Regions from separate parts of the Priestia sp. P1_B12_1 genome, predicted to be linked through region 1. Evidence: riboswitches for the same ligand, from Rfam matches in the RefSeq annotation. Region 1 holds a riboswitch; each other region holds the start of a gene.
The links. A riboswitch is a leader RNA that binds a small molecule or an ion and turns the genes downstream of it on or off. The one in region 1 is predicted to bind cyclic di-AMP.
Positions count from the first base shown of each region.

Region 2: linked by a shared signal. The riboswitch ahead of AC1D0Y_RS01345 (dicarboxylate/amino acid:cation symporter) and the one ahead of AC1D0Y_RS26670 (cation:dicarboxylate symporter family transporter) in region 1 are both predicted to bind cyclic di-AMP.
Region 3: linked by a shared signal. The riboswitch ahead of AC1D0Y_RS01620 (APC family permease) and the one ahead of AC1D0Y_RS26670 (cation:dicarboxylate symporter family transporter) in region 1 are both predicted to bind cyclic di-AMP.
Region 4: linked by a shared signal. The riboswitch ahead of kdpF (K(+)-transporting ATPase subunit F) and the one ahead of AC1D0Y_RS26670 (cation:dicarboxylate symporter family transporter) in region 1 are both predicted to bind cyclic di-AMP.

Region 1 covers NZ_JBFTZR010000018.1:18,074-22,272, forward strand. Annotated here, with positions in the region: gene ytvI (sporulation integral membrane protein YtvI) at 1-944, opposite strand, end outside; gene AC1D0Y_RS26670 (cation:dicarboxylate symporter family transporter) at 1,158-2,417, opposite strand; cyclic di-AMP (ydaO/yuaA leader) riboswitch at 2,524-2,663, opposite strand; gene AC1D0Y_RS26675 (undecaprenyl-diphosphate phosphatase) at 2,937-3,761, opposite strand.
Region 2 covers NZ_JBFTZR010000001.1:242,076-246,274, reverse strand. Annotated here, with positions in the region: gene AC1D0Y_RS01350 (NAD(P)/FAD-dependent oxidoreductase) at 1-1,328, shown strand, start outside; cyclic di-AMP (ydaO/yuaA leader) riboswitch at 1,938-2,092, shown strand; gene AC1D0Y_RS01345 (dicarboxylate/amino acid:cation symporter) at 2,273-3,508, shown strand; gene AC1D0Y_RS01340 (aspartate aminotransferase family protein) at 3,617-4,199, shown strand, end outside.
Region 3 covers NZ_JBFTZR010000001.1:297,648-301,846, forward strand. Annotated here, with positions in the region: gene AC1D0Y_RS01615 (cation diffusion facilitator family transporter) at 1-514, opposite strand, end outside; gene AC1D0Y_RS01620 (APC family permease) at 624-2,450, opposite strand; cyclic di-AMP (ydaO/yuaA leader) riboswitch at 2,613-2,754, opposite strand; gene AC1D0Y_RS01625 (N-acetylmuramoyl-L-alanine amidase) at 2,946-3,980, opposite strand; gene AC1D0Y_RS01630 (hypothetical protein) at 4,145-4,199, opposite strand, start outside.
Region 4 covers NZ_JBFTZR010000006.1:105,087-109,285, forward strand. Annotated here, with positions in the region: gene AC1D0Y_RS19695 (undecaprenyldiphospho-muramoylpentapeptide beta-N-acetylglucosaminyltransferase) at 1-513, shown strand, start outside; cyclic di-AMP (ydaO/yuaA leader) riboswitch at 672-814, shown strand; gene AC1D0Y_RS19700 (hypothetical protein) at 887-1,024, shown strand; cyclic di-AMP (ydaO/yuaA leader) riboswitch at 1,040-1,182, shown strand; gene kdpF (K(+)-transporting ATPase subunit F) at 1,553-1,633, shown strand; gene kdpA (potassium-transporting ATPase subunit KdpA) at 1,658-3,319, shown strand; gene kdpB (potassium-transporting ATPase subunit KdpB) at 3,341-4,199, shown strand, end outside.

The sequences.
Region 1 (4,199 bases):
AAACCTAAAAGTTTAAATCCAATGTACAAACTAACTAGTGCAGCCAAAGGTGAAATACCCATATTTGTAGAAAATACTTTTGGTTCTACTACACGTCTTACTACCGTAATGACTCCAAATAGAATAAATAAGCCGATTGCTAATGAGTCATGCCCTTGCGTAAGAGCAAAAATCCCCCATGGAACGAGCACCGAGCCTGTCCCAAGGATTGGTAAAATATCGACAATTACAATTAATAAACTAAGAAGCGCGGTATACGGAACATCTAATAGCCAAAGCCCTACATAAGCCATTACAAACGTCATGACACTTAAGATAATTTGTGCCTTGATAAAACCAACCCCCGCTTGGATAAGCTGAGTGATGACAACTTGTAGCTTATATTTCGTTTCTTCTGTTAAAAATGACTTGATTTTATTTTTAATAGCAGGCAGCTCAAGGCTGATAAATACAAGCGCTACTAAATAAATAAGAAACTCTAATAGAAACCCAGGAACAGTAGCGGCAAAGCTAATGATAATTTCTACCGTACTTTTTAATAGAGAATCTAATGAATTTACGGTTTTTTCAAGCGTGCGCTCGATAGAAGAAATCACTTCTGTAGGAAGAGCGTTTGAATAGTATTTCCACTTAATAATAGTTGGATAAATCGCGGTTTCATAGATTTCTTTTACAAAGGAAGGCGCTATTTTTGAAAGAGCAACCACTTGCGTAACGATTGTCCGAACAATAAAAAATCCAATAAGTATGAGCGAAACAACATATAAAATGAAGGTCATAAGCACTGCATAGACTCTCTTCATTTTAAAAGATTGATGCAATTTTTGAACAATACCCTCAAGCGCTAATGCTGTTAATAAAGCAAACACAATCGGTAAACTGTAAGGGATTAACAAACATACGATTACTATCGAGGCGATGACCCATATTCGCTTTTTCCACATACTCTACTATCCCCCAACTAGCTAAGCTATCTCTATATTTATTGATAAAGAAAGGAACCAGTGACTGCTTTTATGTAAGAATAAAATTTGGATTTATTTATACCTGATGTTACATATTATAGGGTCAATTTCCATAATAATAAAGGAATTATTATGAAAAAAGCTACTTATTCTAATTTTTTGAATAGAATAAGTAGCTTTTTAATTTATAAATTAGCCGGCTCTCATGACCTCTGTACCTTTTTTAGGGTCAAATTTGCCTTCAGATTTAGACATCACAATTGCTGCTAGTGTGTTTCCTACTAAGTTAACAACCGTACGTGCCATATCCATGATTCTGTCTACTCCAGCAATGAAGGCTAATCCTTCTGCCGGAACACCGATTGTTCCAAGAGTAGCCAGTAATACAACAAATGATGTTCCTGGCACGGCAGCCATTCCTTTAGATGTAACCATCAATACAAGAATGAGCGTCAGCTGTTGAACGATCGTTAAATCAATACCGTACACCTGCGCTAAGAATAACGCTGCAATCGCTTGATAAAGAACGGAACCATCTAGGTTAAATGTATAACCAATTGGTACAACGAACGATACGATAGCTTTTGGACAGCCCATCTTTTCAAGTTTTTCCATAATACGCGGAAGAACTGTCTCAGAACTAGATGTACTGTATGCTAACAACAGTTCATCTTTCATATAGCGGAACAAGTGGAAAATGTTAATTCCTGCCCATTTCGCGATTCCTCCTAATACAATAAGTAGGAAGAAAATTAACGCTAAGTAAACTAAGATAACAAGCTTTCCTAATGAAAGAAGTGACTCTAAGCCGAATTTTGAAACTGTTACACCAATTAAAGCAAATACACCAATTGGAGCCACTTTCATTACAAGGTTTACCACGTGAAACATTGCGTGAGAAACGCCGTCGAAGAATTGTACAACTGGCTTTCCTCTTTCCCCAATTGCCGCTACTCCAAGTGCAAATAACACTGTAAAGAAGATAATTGCTAGCATGTCTCCTTCAACAATTGACTGGAAAAAGTTTGTTGGAACAATGTGTAAGAACGTTTCAGCCACTGACTTTCCTTCTTGCTGTTTTGATGTTTCAACGTATTGTGAAATATCACTCTTCTGTGCTGAATGAATGTCTACACCTTGCCCAGGATGAAAAATATTAGCAACCAATACACCGATTATAATTGCAAAAGTCGTAATAATTTCAAAATAGAGAATGGTTTTAACGCCGAGCTTTCCGACCTGTTTACCGCTCCCTGCTCCTGCAACTCCAACGACTAAGCTTGAGATAACAATTGGAATAACAATCATCTTAATTAATCTTAAAAATAGGTCTCCTAGCGGCTGTAGGTATGTTACTACACGCGGATCGTTAAACCAAATTACCCCTACAAGAACACCGAGGATTAATCCGGTAAAAATCTGCGTAGCCAAACCAAAACGAATTTTTTTCATAGATGTACCTCCCCAAAGATGTATGACATTTGTATATACTTTTCTGAAAAAACAAAAAAAGACTATTCTTAAGAAAGAACAGCCTTTTACTTACGCTATTTTGGGCTCTTTCTCTCAATGAAGCAAACGGGGTTAACTGTCGGATTCGGAATTGAGAGTTTCCTACCTTTTGTAAGGATTCACCCCAAGGCAGCTTTACTGCCGATAATGATTCCCCCGCTCTATACGATTAAGCTTATTATTCAGTTTTTATAAAATTAAAACGATCTATACGTTGTCATACGTTTTTTACAGTCAATAAAACTAAACAGAAGTCTTACTTTTACTTAACTTTATACTGCACAAATATTAATTTACTATTTTTCGACACGTTTTGTCAATACCCATGTTTATAAAACGCTTTCAAAAGGCGATAATATATATTTATGCAAAAAAGCTATTGCAACATTGCAATAGCTTTTTCTTGCTCTTTGAGTCTCTATTAGAAGCTTACGGGACTAAAGAACTCGCGTGTTTATTTTATAAAAATACAAAATATAGAATAGCTGCTAACACAATTCGATATAGTGCAAACGGTACTAATTTGATACGATTAATTAATTTCAGGAAAAAGCGAATAGATACCAGCGCAAAAATAAAGGCGCTGATAAAACCAGCAATAAAAAACGGTAGCGCATCTGATGTGAAATACTGCCAGTTTTTAACCAATGAAAGTCCACTTGCTCCTGCCATGATTGGCACTGCCATAATAAATGTAAAATCTGCCGCTGCCTTATGGCTCATTCCAAGAAGAACTCCTCCTGAAATCGTTGAGCCTGAACGAGAAAAACCTGGCCAAAGAGCAATACATTGAAACAGTCCTATACCCAGTGCTTGTCCATAAGACATTTGGTCCACCGTCTCTACACGCGGACGTTTAGGTCCAAACAAATCTGCTAGAATCATTAATACAGCTCCGACTACTAAGCCAATTAGCACCGTATTTAAAGAAAACAAATGTTCATCAATGTAATCATCAAACAAAAGTCCTAACACTCCTGCGGGTAACAAACCAACAATTACCTGCATTAAATTCAAGCGATTTGTCGGTCCAATTGGAGCAGCTGGCTTTTTTCCCAATCCTAATAAATTAATGAAACGATCTTTAAAAATAACTACTACTGCTAAGATCGACCCTAGCTGAATAACAATTTTAAATGTATTAGCTACTGGAGATGAAAATAATTCTTTGGAATTCAACCATAGGTCATCCACAATAATCATATGCCCAGTTGACGAAACAGGAGCAAACTCTGTTAAACCTTCTACAATCCCTAAAATGATTGCTACAATAATTTCCCACATAAAGCTATGTACCTTGCCTTTCTTTCAAATTAATAAGCTTATCGCTTCGTTTTACATGCTCAACTATTTTCCTAATTTGACACTTGCTTTTTTATCATAATTGTTAAAACTATGAAATACAATGTGTATTTGCAAAAAGATAAGAATCTTTAATAATTTGTAATAAAAACCTTACATGCTATAATCAAAAAACACGATATCAGCTTTTATTTACTTTAGAAAGTAGTCACTATGTTCGGTATAAATTCCGGCCCCTTAGCTAAAAATGAATCATCTAGACTATTTTTCTTTAGTGTGAAAAAATGACTAAATCATTATGTTTTTTCCATCTCCTTTACTGTCATCTATCATTTTAATCAACTAATGCTTGCTTATACGGCATATCCCCTAAGTAATTTGAAACTTTTTTCTCTCTTTACTCGTATATAGTAGTATCTT
Region 2 (4,199 bases), on a different contig from region 1:
TTCTTCAGAAAAAAATTGAAAAATGTCCGCCTGCGGTTGGCAAAAAAGAGTTTGCTGGCTGTTTGCCTGCTTGTTCTATCACAAATGGTTTCGGTGGAGCCGGCGCATATTCAGATGGAAAATTTAATATCACAAGTGAATTTGGAGGCTGGATGACGGATTATCTGTCTGAATCACAGGTGGTAGATTTAATTAAATACGTGGATGAAATTAATTTAAAACACGGAGCAACCGATACGATTACGGATCCGTTAACTGATAAAGTTCGTGAAATTGAAAAACGCGGATACGCAGCAGGATTAAAGCTATTGCGTGCCCAAGTGCGTCATTTAGGAACAGAGCAAAATTTAGAAATTTTAAAAAGCATTTATGAATATTTAAAAGAAAAAATTGATATGCAGTATAAAACGGAAGTAGCCGATTTAATAACAGAAAAAGAAGATGGTCAGCATATCGTGCGCGGTATTGAATTGAAAAATGGTGAAAGAATTACGGCTGATAAAGTGGTGGTTTCACCAGGTCGAGACGGCTCGAAGTGGATGAGCGACTTACTAAAAAAACGTCGTTTAAAAATGATTAACAATCAAGTGGACATCGGCGTTCGAGTAGAAACATCCAACGTTGTTATGGAAGAAATCAACAAGCACTTGTACGAAGGGAAATTCATTTACAATACGTCCGTAGGTACAAGAGTTAGAACGTTTTGCAGCAATCCTTCAGGACATGTGGTAGTAGAGAATCATTCAGGTATTATGTTAGCAAATGGACACGCATACAAAGATCCGAAGCTTGGAAGTCAAAATACGAACTTTGCGCTGCTTGTTTCTCATAAATTTTCGGATCCATTTGATCAGCCGAACGAATATGCGCACGAAGTATCAAGATTAGCTAATATGCTGTCAAACGGGGGCTTAGTTGTTCAAAAGTATGGAGATATTTTAAAGGGCCGTCGTTCAACAGCGACTCGAATTAAAGAGGGCTTTTTAGAACCAACGTTAAAAGAAGCTGTACCGGGTGACTTAGGCTTAGTGCTTCCTTACAATACGATGAAAAGCTTAATTGAAATGACAGAAGCACTGGATCATGTAACGCCTGGGTTAGCATCTGAACATACGCTGTTTTACGGTGTGGAAGCGAAATTTTACTCAGCCCGTCCGAAGTTAAATGATAAGTTTGAAACTGAAATTTCCGGTTTATACGTGGGAGGAGACGGAGCTGGTATTACGCGAGGACTCGCGCAGGCAAGTGCGTGCGGTGTGTGGGTAGCGCGTGACATTGTTGAAAAATTAAAGAATCGCAAAGCAAGTTCTGAACCTGTTACTGTATAAAAAAAGAGGCCGTCACGGCCTCTTTTTTTATATGTGTTAAATAACGAAAGCGAATAAGTAAAAAGTAAAGAACTTATACCCATACCCCTCCAACTCCGATAGTTTTATATGATAATTACTCGCTCCTTTTTTAAAAGGTATTACGGCATCCATATTTCTATCGTGAGCAGAATTAAATAGAATAAGGCGAATTGACAATGTCCATTTATTTCTATCAACAAATTCAGTGAAATTTTAGAGAATTTATATCAAGCAATACAAGGATAAAATCAACAGTTGGAAAGAGTTATTTTTTGTTGAGTAAAATATTTATGAAAGCAGTAAAGTACGCGGATATTAGAATAATTATGCAAATTTATGAATGTAATTTAATGAAAAGAAAGTTCACTTTACAAACTATTTTTTGAATTAATTTTTTATCCATTAGATTTTAAGTCTTGTTAAATAACTGTTTGTGGTTTATTGAAATATGATGTAAATATTTTGAAATATAACAATGCTCAACTTTTTATGATAAAATCCTGCATTATTTTTGAATAAAAACTTGACAGAAACATATAAAATGAATTTTAATTAAAGTAAGAATTATTATCATGCAAAAATATTAAAGAAAATTATTTGCTTAATCTCTTTTGTTTTATAAGAGAACGGGGGACCCATATTTGTGCGTAGTGTACTTGGGGTGAATCTTGAATAAATCAAGTAGGGTAACTCACGTACCCGAATCCGACAGCTAACTCCGTAAGCATTCAGTGAGGGAATAACAGGTCTATGAAACCATGATATTCTCATGGTTTTTTGTATAGATAAAAATATTCCTAAACTATTAATCTGAAAATTTTTAATATATTGTATATTTTGAGTGTTATCGCTCTCAATGCATGGTAAAATAAGTATGGTAGTTAGAATCATTCTAATATAATTTATTTGCGGGAGGTAAATCTATGAAGCTATCGACAAAGATTATTATCGCGCTGATTGCTGGTGCTGTTGTGGGAGTGTTGATCAATGCTTTTGCTCCAAGTGCTTTTGCTCCGCTGGACAAGTACTTGTTTACACCGCTTGGCCAAATTTTCTTAAGCTTAATTAAAATGCTTGTTGTACCAATTGTGTTTTTCTCTATCACGTTAGGTGTAGCAGGTTTAGGAGATCCTAAAAAACTAGGAAGAATCGGGGCTAAAACAGTTTCCTACTTCCTAGTTACAACAACCGTTGCTATTATTATTGGTTTAATTTTAGCGTATGCAATTAAACCGGGTACGTTTGGATCTTTTGATACAAAAAACGCTTCTTTTGAAGCCGAAAAAGCACCGCCGGTTGGAGAGACATTCTTAAATATGATTCCAGTCAACCCAATCCAAGCGATGGCTGAAGGGAATATGCTTCAACTTATCGTTTTCTCTATCTTTATCGGTTTTGGTATTACGATGCTTGGAAATAAAACAAAAGGGCTTTACAATTTACTTGAGCAAGGCAATGAATTGATGATGTATCTTGTAAATCTAGTGATGAAGTTTGCTCCTTACGGAACATTTGGACTTCTTGCAACCGCGGTTGGAAGTCAAGGCTGGGAGGCAATTAAAGCGATGGGGCTGTACATGATTGTAGTCGTGCTCGCACTGTTTATCCATTCGATTGTAACATATGGAGGATCAGTCGCTCTTATGGCGAGACGTAACCCTATTGAATTTTTTAAAGGTTTTGCTCCTGCGATGACAGTTGGATTCAGTACATCAAGCAGTAATGCAACGCTTCCGATTTCAATGAATGTGGCTCAAAAAAACCTTCGTGTCCCGGAGTCCATCAGCAGTTTTGTTCAGCCGTTAGGTGCTACCATTAACATGGACGGGACGGCAATTATGCAAGGTGTAGCGACTATTTTTATTGCACAAGTATACGGTGTTGACCTGTCGCTGGGTGCTCTTGTGACGGTTGTATTGACAGCGGTGCTTGCTAGTATTGGTACAGCAGGTGTGCCGGGAGTTGGTCTCATTATGCTAGCAATGGTATTGAGTTCGGTTGGCTTGCCTGTAGCAGGTATCGGATTGATTATTGGAATTGATCGCTTGCTTGACATGCTTCGTACATCTGTAAATATTACGGGAGACGCTGCGTGTGCCGTTATTGTGGCTGAGTCAGAAGCAAAGCGTATCGATAAATCTGTAACGCAATCAGCTTAATAAGCGTAAAAGCTCTAGCTATATGCTAGGGCTTTTTTTATTGGCAAGAAACTCTTCGTTTCAGCATACAGTTTAATAAGAGTGTATGTTTGAAAGGAGAGTGCGGAAATGAATAAAACTCATGTAATAAAGCCGCTGCTCGACGACGACTACCCAGTTATTTCATATGGAAAAGGAATTTATTTGTACGACCAAGATGGAAAAAGGTACATAGATGCTTCGTCGGGGGCAGTTACAGCAAGTATCGGACACGGCGTAAAAGAAATTATTGATGCGATGACCGATCAGGCACAGAAAGTTGCGTTTGTATATCGGTCGCAGTTTACAAGTGATCCAACAGAAGCCTTAGCTAAGAAACTATGTGAATTAAGCAGCAATCATTTCCAGTGGAGCTTTTTTGTTAACAGCGGGACAGAAGCGACTGAAACGGCTATGAAAACGGCAATTCAGCATTTTCAAGAGCAAGGAAAGCCAACCAAAACAAAGGTTTTGTCACGCTGGATGAGCTATCACGGTATTACAATAGGAGCTCTGTCTATGTCAGGGCACGTTGGAAGACGAAAACGCTTTTCGTCTTTGCTTGAAGATTATCCTTCGGTTTCGCCTCCTTATTGCTATCGATGTCCGTTTCATCAAACCTATCCATCCTGTAATCTTGCTTGTGCACACGAATTGGAAACAGTTATCAAAC
Region 3 (4,199 bases), on a different contig from region 1:
CCAGCTTGGTTGCTGGCTTTGCTTTCTTTAAATGAACAAAGCTGTGCGTAAAAACATTGACCTCTGCGGTATTCATTCCGACATCGTGCAAAATTTCTTTCATTGCCTTAAATAAGACAAACATCTCAAGCAATACCGAGATGCCAAGTACTGCAATATTTAAAATAAAGCCTGAAGACTTCGTTGGATGAAGAATATGGTGATATCCTTCTTTAATCGTTTCAAACGCCATAATCCCTACTACAAGAACTGCTCCTAATAGAACAAGATTAACCAATCGGCCGAAACCATTTGGAAATCGTTTGGTCGGGGCTTTTTTACTTAATGCCGAACCTATAAAGACAAAAAACTGATTAGCTGCATCTCCTAAGCTGTGCATCGTTTCAGCAAACATTGCTACATTCCCTGTTAAAGCGAATGCAATCCCTTTAATAATGGAAATAATGGTATTCACTATAGCGGCCATCATAGCCGATTTATTTCCTTTTCGCAACAATTTAATTAATTCACTCATACAATCCCTCCGTTTGCGCCTTTGATGAGATTCGATTACGGTTAGTGTATGTGAATTTAAAAATTAAAAACCTCCAACATCTAAGTTGGAGGTTTTTAGTCATGTTTCATTATTTTTTAAAACGATACGGTACAGTTGTAACGATTACGTTTTTACGGTAAAGCAAATGTGCTTTTAACAGTAGGCTGGACTGATTGTGCAGGATATTTTGCCAGCTTTTTTTCGTAATGAATTGCGGAATAACGACCGTAATAGCCATATTGTTTTCCCGCGCTTTTTCCTCAGCCATATCGATGAATCGAAACAGCGGCCGCACTAAGCTGCGGTATTGAGAATGAAACGTAACAATACGAATATCGGGCTGCCACTTCTCCCACTTCTCTTCCATTCTCTTTTCGCTTTCTCGATCAAAGGCCACATGCACTGCAATAACGGTATCACCAATCGTTCTTGCATAATTTAATGAATTTTCTACTACCTTTGTCATTCCTGCTACAGGAACAATGACCACACTTCCTTCAAGCTTTCCAATCTTTTCTCCTTGCTTAATGCGAAGCTGTTCTCCTACCGCTTCATAATGCGTATGAACGCGATGGAAAATATAGACAATAACCGGCAAGAAAATGAGCACGGACCATACTTGTGAAAACTTCGTTGTAAACAAAATGATTAGCACCGTTAAAGTAATGAGGGCACCAATTAAGTTAATGGTTAGCTTCCCTTGCCAGCCGGCCGGCTTTTCTCTAAGCCATTTGACAATCATTCCTGTTTGAGAAAGCGTAAATGGAATAAACACCCCGACTGCATAAAGAGGAATTAATTGTTCAGTCGCTCCTTTAAAAGCTACGATTAAGACAATAGAAGCAATTCCAAGGGTCACAATTCCATTTGAATAGCCTAGTCGATCGCCACGAATTTGAAACATTCTTGGCATGTATTTATCAGACGATAAGTTCACAGCCAGCAAAGGGAACGCTGAAAAGCCCGTATTCGCCGCTAGCACTAGAATTAGAGCTGTTGTACCTTGAATAAAATAATAAAATCCATTTCGTCCAAACACACTCGATGCAATTTGTGATACAACCGTTTCATCTGCTTTTGGAGAAATACCAAGCCAATAAGCTAAAAACGTGATGCCAGAAAATAAAACGGCTAAAATACCGCCCATCAGCATTAATGTATGAACCGCATTTTTTGCACCTGGCTCTTTAAAGTTAGGCACTGCATTTGAAATAGCTTCTACACCTGTCAATGCCGAACAGCCTGATGAAAAAGCTTTTAATAATAAAAACAAACTAATACCTGGCACTACTGTACCGAGAGATGGATGAAGCTCAGGTGAAACTTGACCTGTCGCTATTTTAAAAAAGCCTACCGCTATTAACAAAATAAGAGCAATAACAAATAAATAAACCGGATAAGCTAATACAGAAGCGGATTCTGTTACACCGCGTAAATTTAAGACGGTAATAAAAATCACCAGCAAACACGCAATTACTACATTGTAATGATGCAGCGTTGGAAAAGCCGAAGTTAAAGCATCGGTTCCTGCTGAAACACTCACAGCAACTGTTAAAATATAATCCACCAACAGTGATCCTCCAGCGATAAGCCCAGGATTTTCTCCTAAATTGGTTTTGGAAACAATATAAGCTCCTCCGCCTTGCGGATACGCATAAATAATTTGACGGTATGAAAGAATTAAAGCCGTCAGCAGCACCAATACCCCAATCGCAATTGGAATCGAATACCAATAGGCAAGCACGCCCACTGTTGCAAGGACAATCAAAATCTGTTCTGTTCCATAAGCCACTGAAGATAAGGCATCTGATGATAAAATAGCCAGCGCTTTAAGCTTACTAAGCTTTTGATCGCCTAACTCTTTTGTTTTGAGCGGCTTTCCAATCAATAATCTCTTGAGAACTGAATAGTTCACGTAATTTCCCTCCGATGATTGCTTAGCTACTATTCACTGTTCGTTGCTAAGCTCCGTTACAAGTTCATGAATAAGTGATATTATCCCTAAAAAATACCTTTTTATGTTAAAAAAGCGCACAAAAAAAACACTAAGGGTTCTCAGCGTTTTTACACAGCTTAAACCTCCTCTCCAAAACGCTTATGGGGTTAGCTGTCGGATTCGGGCTATGAGAGTAGCCCTACCTTTTAAAAAAGGATTCACCCCAAGTGACAATGCACAAATTTGGGTCCCCCACTTCTGACGAATTAAGCGATAACAGGTCAATATAATTTTCGGTTAAAGGGTATGATTGATAACAAGTTTCTTTCATAACTATCCTTTGTTCTTAGATAATATACTCCCGTACAAATGGTTTGTAAAGCATTATTTTACGTAAACGATAAAATAGTACTTAAGGCGCTTTTAAGGGGAAAACAAAAGGCCTTCTGCCTGCTTACAGAAGACCTGCTTTCTTTAACTTTTTGCTTTTAAAACGGCTGCTAGCTTGTTTTTCGTTTGAGGACCATAAATGCCATCTACATCATAAGGAAGATACACAAGCTGAAAACGTCTGACTGCATCTTTCGTTTGTACTCCATATATTCCGTCTACTGACCCTACTTTAAAATTAACCGCGTTTAATGCTCTTTGAATCTGTTTCACTGCTTCTCCAGAATCGCCTTGTTTTAAAATTCCATTAGGAAGTGGATATTGTTCAGAAGGTGGTGTTGGAGATGGTATTGGTGAAGTTCCTGAAGGAATAACGATTGTTTTTCCAACCTGCAGTGTTAACGGATCAGAAAGCCCTGTATTCGCTTCTTGAAGCGCCTGTACTGTTATTTTGTACTTCTGTGCAATACTGTAAAGCGTATCTCCTTGCTTGATCGTATACGTTTTTGTACCCGGTTCAGAAGGCGATGGATTCGGAGTTGGTGTTGGATTTGGGTTTGGAACTGCACGACGAGGTAAATTTAAATATACGGCAATTCCTTTTGCATACGATTCACCCATGCTTTTTAAAAAAGCTTCATTTTGAAGAAGTGCTGCATCTGTACTGTTATCAATAAAAGCTATTTCAGTTAGTACTGCAGGCATATTTGTTAAGCGAAGCACCGCGTAATTGGCTGATTTTCGACCGCGATTCGGATGATTATACGACAGCAGCGCTGGCTGTACTTGGCCGTGGACAATCGATTGAAACGTTTTACTGGCATTGCTAGCGCTTCTATAAACATAATCTTCGTACCCTGTTCCTCCACCGGCATTTACGTGAATAGACATAAATGCATCTGCGCCCCACGAATTAGCTTGAGAAGCGCGCTGAGATAACGATAAAAAAACATCTGTGGTACGAGTGGTTTTAATTGTAAAATCACTGTACATGCTATTTAAATAGCTTATTAAATATTGTTGGATTTTTAAAACTAAGTTTTTTTCATACAGTCCGTTTGCTCCAACCGCTCCTGCGTCTGCCCCACCATGTCCTGCATCAAGATAGATTTTTTTCATATTACTTGTCCCTCCTTATTTTTAACATATGCATGGGGGAAAAAAGTGCTACGTATACTAGCCTACTTAGTGAAAAATTACTAAAAAAGGAGATTGAGACATAACGACATCACTTCAACCTAAAAACGAACAAATGGGATAAATGCGCTAGTATGGATGGCTTGTTACATCGCTGTTGATTTCCGTGCAAGGCTTCGCTTTCCGCGGGCGGCTGGTGAG
Region 4 (4,199 bases), on a different contig from region 1:
AAGCGCCCAATTTTAACCATTATGGGCGGAAGTTTAGGAGCACGTCGCATCAATGAGATTGTTCGAGAGTCCTTGCCTGAACTGCAAAAGAAATTTCAAATTGTACACCTGTGCGGAAAAGGCAATGTTGATACAAGCCTTGAAAAAGAGTCGGGCTACCGTCAGTTAGAATATGTAAATGAACAGCTTCCAGATGTTCTAGCGGCGACTGATTATGTGATTACACGCGGCGGATCAAATGCTATCTTTGAGTTTTTAGCCCTTCATAAACCCATGATGATTATTCCTTTGTCAAAAGCACAAAGCCGAGGAGATCAAATTTTAAATGCACAGTCCTTTAAGAAAAAAGGCTACTGTATGGTTGTGGAAGAAGAACAGTTAACAAAAGAAGTGTTTTTGCGTGAAGTAAATGAGCTTCAGCAGCAGGCAAGTACGATGAAGCGTACAATGCGTGAAGCAACAAAAACGGATGCCATTTCAATTCTTGTAAATGAAATTGAGAAAATGAGCTAAAAAAAGCGTTCTTATCTCCTCGATAAGAACGCTTTTTTTCTTTGGGTTTATTATTTTAAAATAATGAATAAACAGCAAAAAATAAAGCTTTTAAAATTTCAAAAAATGTTGTTGACAGTAAATTTTAACAGGAGTAAGATTACTCTCATGAAACGTTCCACAGTGAAACGCTGAGTCTTTCCTGAAAGAGAGGGAAAGAGCGGAGGACCCAATTACTAGGGGTGAATCTCATAATTGAGTAGGGTTACTTTCTTGACCCGAACCCGTCAGCTAACTTCGTAAGCGTTAAGAGAGAGGATGGTGTAATCGTGGCCGTTTTCTATAAAAGCGGATAGCGCGTTCCTTTCAAAATATAGGCGAAAGGAGCGTTAACATGCATTTATCTAAGCAAATGATTCAAATGATTGAATATCGTGCAATATGTGATCAGCAATCTTTTGATCTAGCAAACCGCTATTTGTCTATGTTAGCTAATCAAAGTATTAAACGCAGCAGTAAAAACCATAATTAAGTCTAAAAATTAAATAACAAATATACGCTTAATCAATTATGAGCGGGGGACCCAATATTTTGTACGTATGTACTAGGGGTGAATCTCTTAACTGAGTAGGGTTACTTCCATAACCCGAATCCGACAGCTAACTCCGTAAGCGTTTTGGGAGTGAAAAAATTCGTGTCGATCACGGCTTATTTGTCGTGCATTAAACCGCGGAAGAGGACTCTCTTCTGCGGTTTTTTTATGGAAAAATAGGAGAGCAGCTTATGTCTGCACCGTAAAGAGGATATAGTAGGGCTTTTAAAACGAGATCAACAATACGTTAGGAATAATCAAAGATAACCTTTCGCTGCTAGCTCACTTGGGCGTGATGCTTTACGCACGGTAACAGTCACTACGCTTAATCATTGGTGGTAAGAAACAGTTAGGAGGGAGCAACTTGGATATAATCATGCTGGGAACGCTTGTCATATTAACAGCTGCTATGTACGGAATTATTTGCTGGTCGTCTCGTGTAGTAGACGAAAGAGAGGAGAAGTGAACGTGTCGTTCATTTTGCTAGGTATTTCAGTTCTCGTTTTAATTTATTTAGTATATGTACTGTTAAATCCAGAACAATTTTAATAAGCGGAGGAATTAAACGTGGGGATTTTTCTACTATCAGTTGCGCTGCTGCTTGTTTTTGTAGCGCTTATTGCAAAGCCCGTAGGTATTTATATAGCGAATGTGTTTTCAAACGATAAAAACACTAGCTTGGTAGGAAAGATAGAATCGGTGATGTTTAAAGCGGCAGGAATTAAAGGGCATAATCAGACGTGGAAGCAATATGCAATTGCTCTCGTTTTAGCGAATACGTTTATGATTTTTGTGGTGTATCTTATCTTCCGGTTTCAAGGAGTACTGCCGCTTAACCCAAGCCACATCAAAGGAATGGATCCGGCCCTTGCTTTTAACACGGCCATTAGTTTTATGACAAATACGAACTTGCAGCATTACAGCGGTGAATCAGGTTTGTCCTATTTCTCGCAGATGGCAGCCGTTGTATTTATGATGTTTGCTGCACCAGCAACGGCACTTGCAGTAGCAATCGCGTTTATTCGCGGGTTGGCAGGGAAGGAAATAGGAAACTTTTTTGTTGATTTTGTGAAATCAATTACGCGTGTTTTACTTCCTATCGCTTTTATAACCGGCATTTTATTTATGATTTCAGGTGTCCCTCAAACGTTAAGCGGAACGGTGACTGCCCATACATTAGAAGGGGCAACACAGCAAATAGCAAGGGGACCAGTTGCTTCTTTTCTTTCAATTAAAGAGCTAGGCAACAACGGAGGGGGATTTTTTGGTGTTAATTCAGCCCATCCATTTGAAAATCCTAACGCGTTGAGCAATGTATTACAAATTGTCCTTATGCTTTTATTGCCAACAGCACTTCCTTTTACGTACGGAAAAATGATCGGACAGCGTAAGCAAGGCCGCATCTTGTTTGTAGCGATGAGTATGCTGTTTATCGTTATTTTAAGCACAGCGTTTGTAACAGAGTGGGGCGGCAATCCAAGACTTGATGCTTTTCATCTAAATGAAGCGAGCGGTTATATGGAAGGCAAAGAAGTTCGTTTTGGTGTCGGTATGTCGACGCTTTACGCCATCGTGACGACAGCAAGTGAAACAGGTGCGGTCAACACCATGCACGATACCCTTACACCTCTTACCGGGTTGTTAACGCTTGGAAATATGATGTTAAATACCGTATTTGGCGGTGTCGGAGCAGGATTTATGAATGTCATGATGTACGTCATCATCGCCGTATTTTTATCAGGTTTAATGGTTGGAAGAACACCAGAATACGTAGGTAAAAAAATTGAAGGAAAAGAAATGAAGCTCATCGCCGTGACGCTTATTCTGCAGCCGCTGCTAATTTTAGGAGGAACAGCCGTAGCGCTAACTACTCATTTAGGAATAGAAGGTATATCAAACCCAGGCTTTCACGGGTTAAGCCAGGCACTGTATGAATTTACATCATCAGCAGCAAACAATGGCTCTGGTTTTGAAGGACTCGGTGACGCAACTCCGTTTTGGAACATTTCTACGGGAATTGTTATGTATATTGGACGCTACTTCGGACTAATTACGATGCTGGCGGTATCGAGCTCACTAGCATCTAAGCAGCTTGTTCCTGAAACACCTGGGACATTTAAAACGGATACGTCTTTATTTAGCGGCATTTTAATTGGAACTACCGTTATTGTAGGGGCACTTACGTTTTTCCCAGTGCTTGTACTTGGGCCGGTTGCTGAGTATTTGACACTGTAATCAAGAAAGCGGAGGATTATAATGAATAAACGGAATTTTACGAATAATCTTGAATTGGATCGTAACAGTCACATTCAAGGTGCTGTAGATAAACAAACTTCATCGATTTTTATTCAATCAGTAAAGCAGGCTTTTATCAAGCTAAGTCCAAGAACGATGATAAAAAACCCTATCATGTTCGTAGTAGAAATCGGGTTTGTTATTACGCTTTTTTTAGCTGTTGTTCCAGATCTTTTCGGAGAAAGTACAGTAAGCGCAGGCTTTAATATTGCCGTATCTCTCGTGTTATTTTTCACAATTGTTTTTGCTAATTTTGCAGAGGCATTAGCAGAAGGTCGAGGAAAAGCACAGGCAAACTCATTAAAGCAATCGAAAGGTGATATTACAGCTAATAAACTTCAAAACGGGCAAATGATACAAGTTTCGGCATCGCACCTAAAAAAAGGAGATATCGTCGTCGTTTCACAAGGCGAAATGATTCCTGGAGATGGAGAAATCATTAAAGGACTGGCATCTGTTGATGAATCGGCCATTACCGGTGAATCGGCACCTGTTTTGAAAGAAGCAGGCGGGGACTTTAACTCTGTAACTGGAGGTACAAGAGTTGTCAGCGATGAAATTACAGTTAAAATTACGTGTGAGCAAGGTGAATCATTTTTAGATAAAATGATTTCGCTTGTTGAAGGAGCAGAGCGTCAAAAAACGCCAAATGAAATTGCGCTAAATACGGTTTTAACAAGTTTGACGATTATTTTCTTACTAGTTGTTGTGACGCTTCCTGTATTTACAAACTACTTACATTTTCAACTGGACACGGCTATTTTAATTTCACTGCTCGTTTGCCTCATTCCTACGACAATTGGAGGATTATTATCGGCCA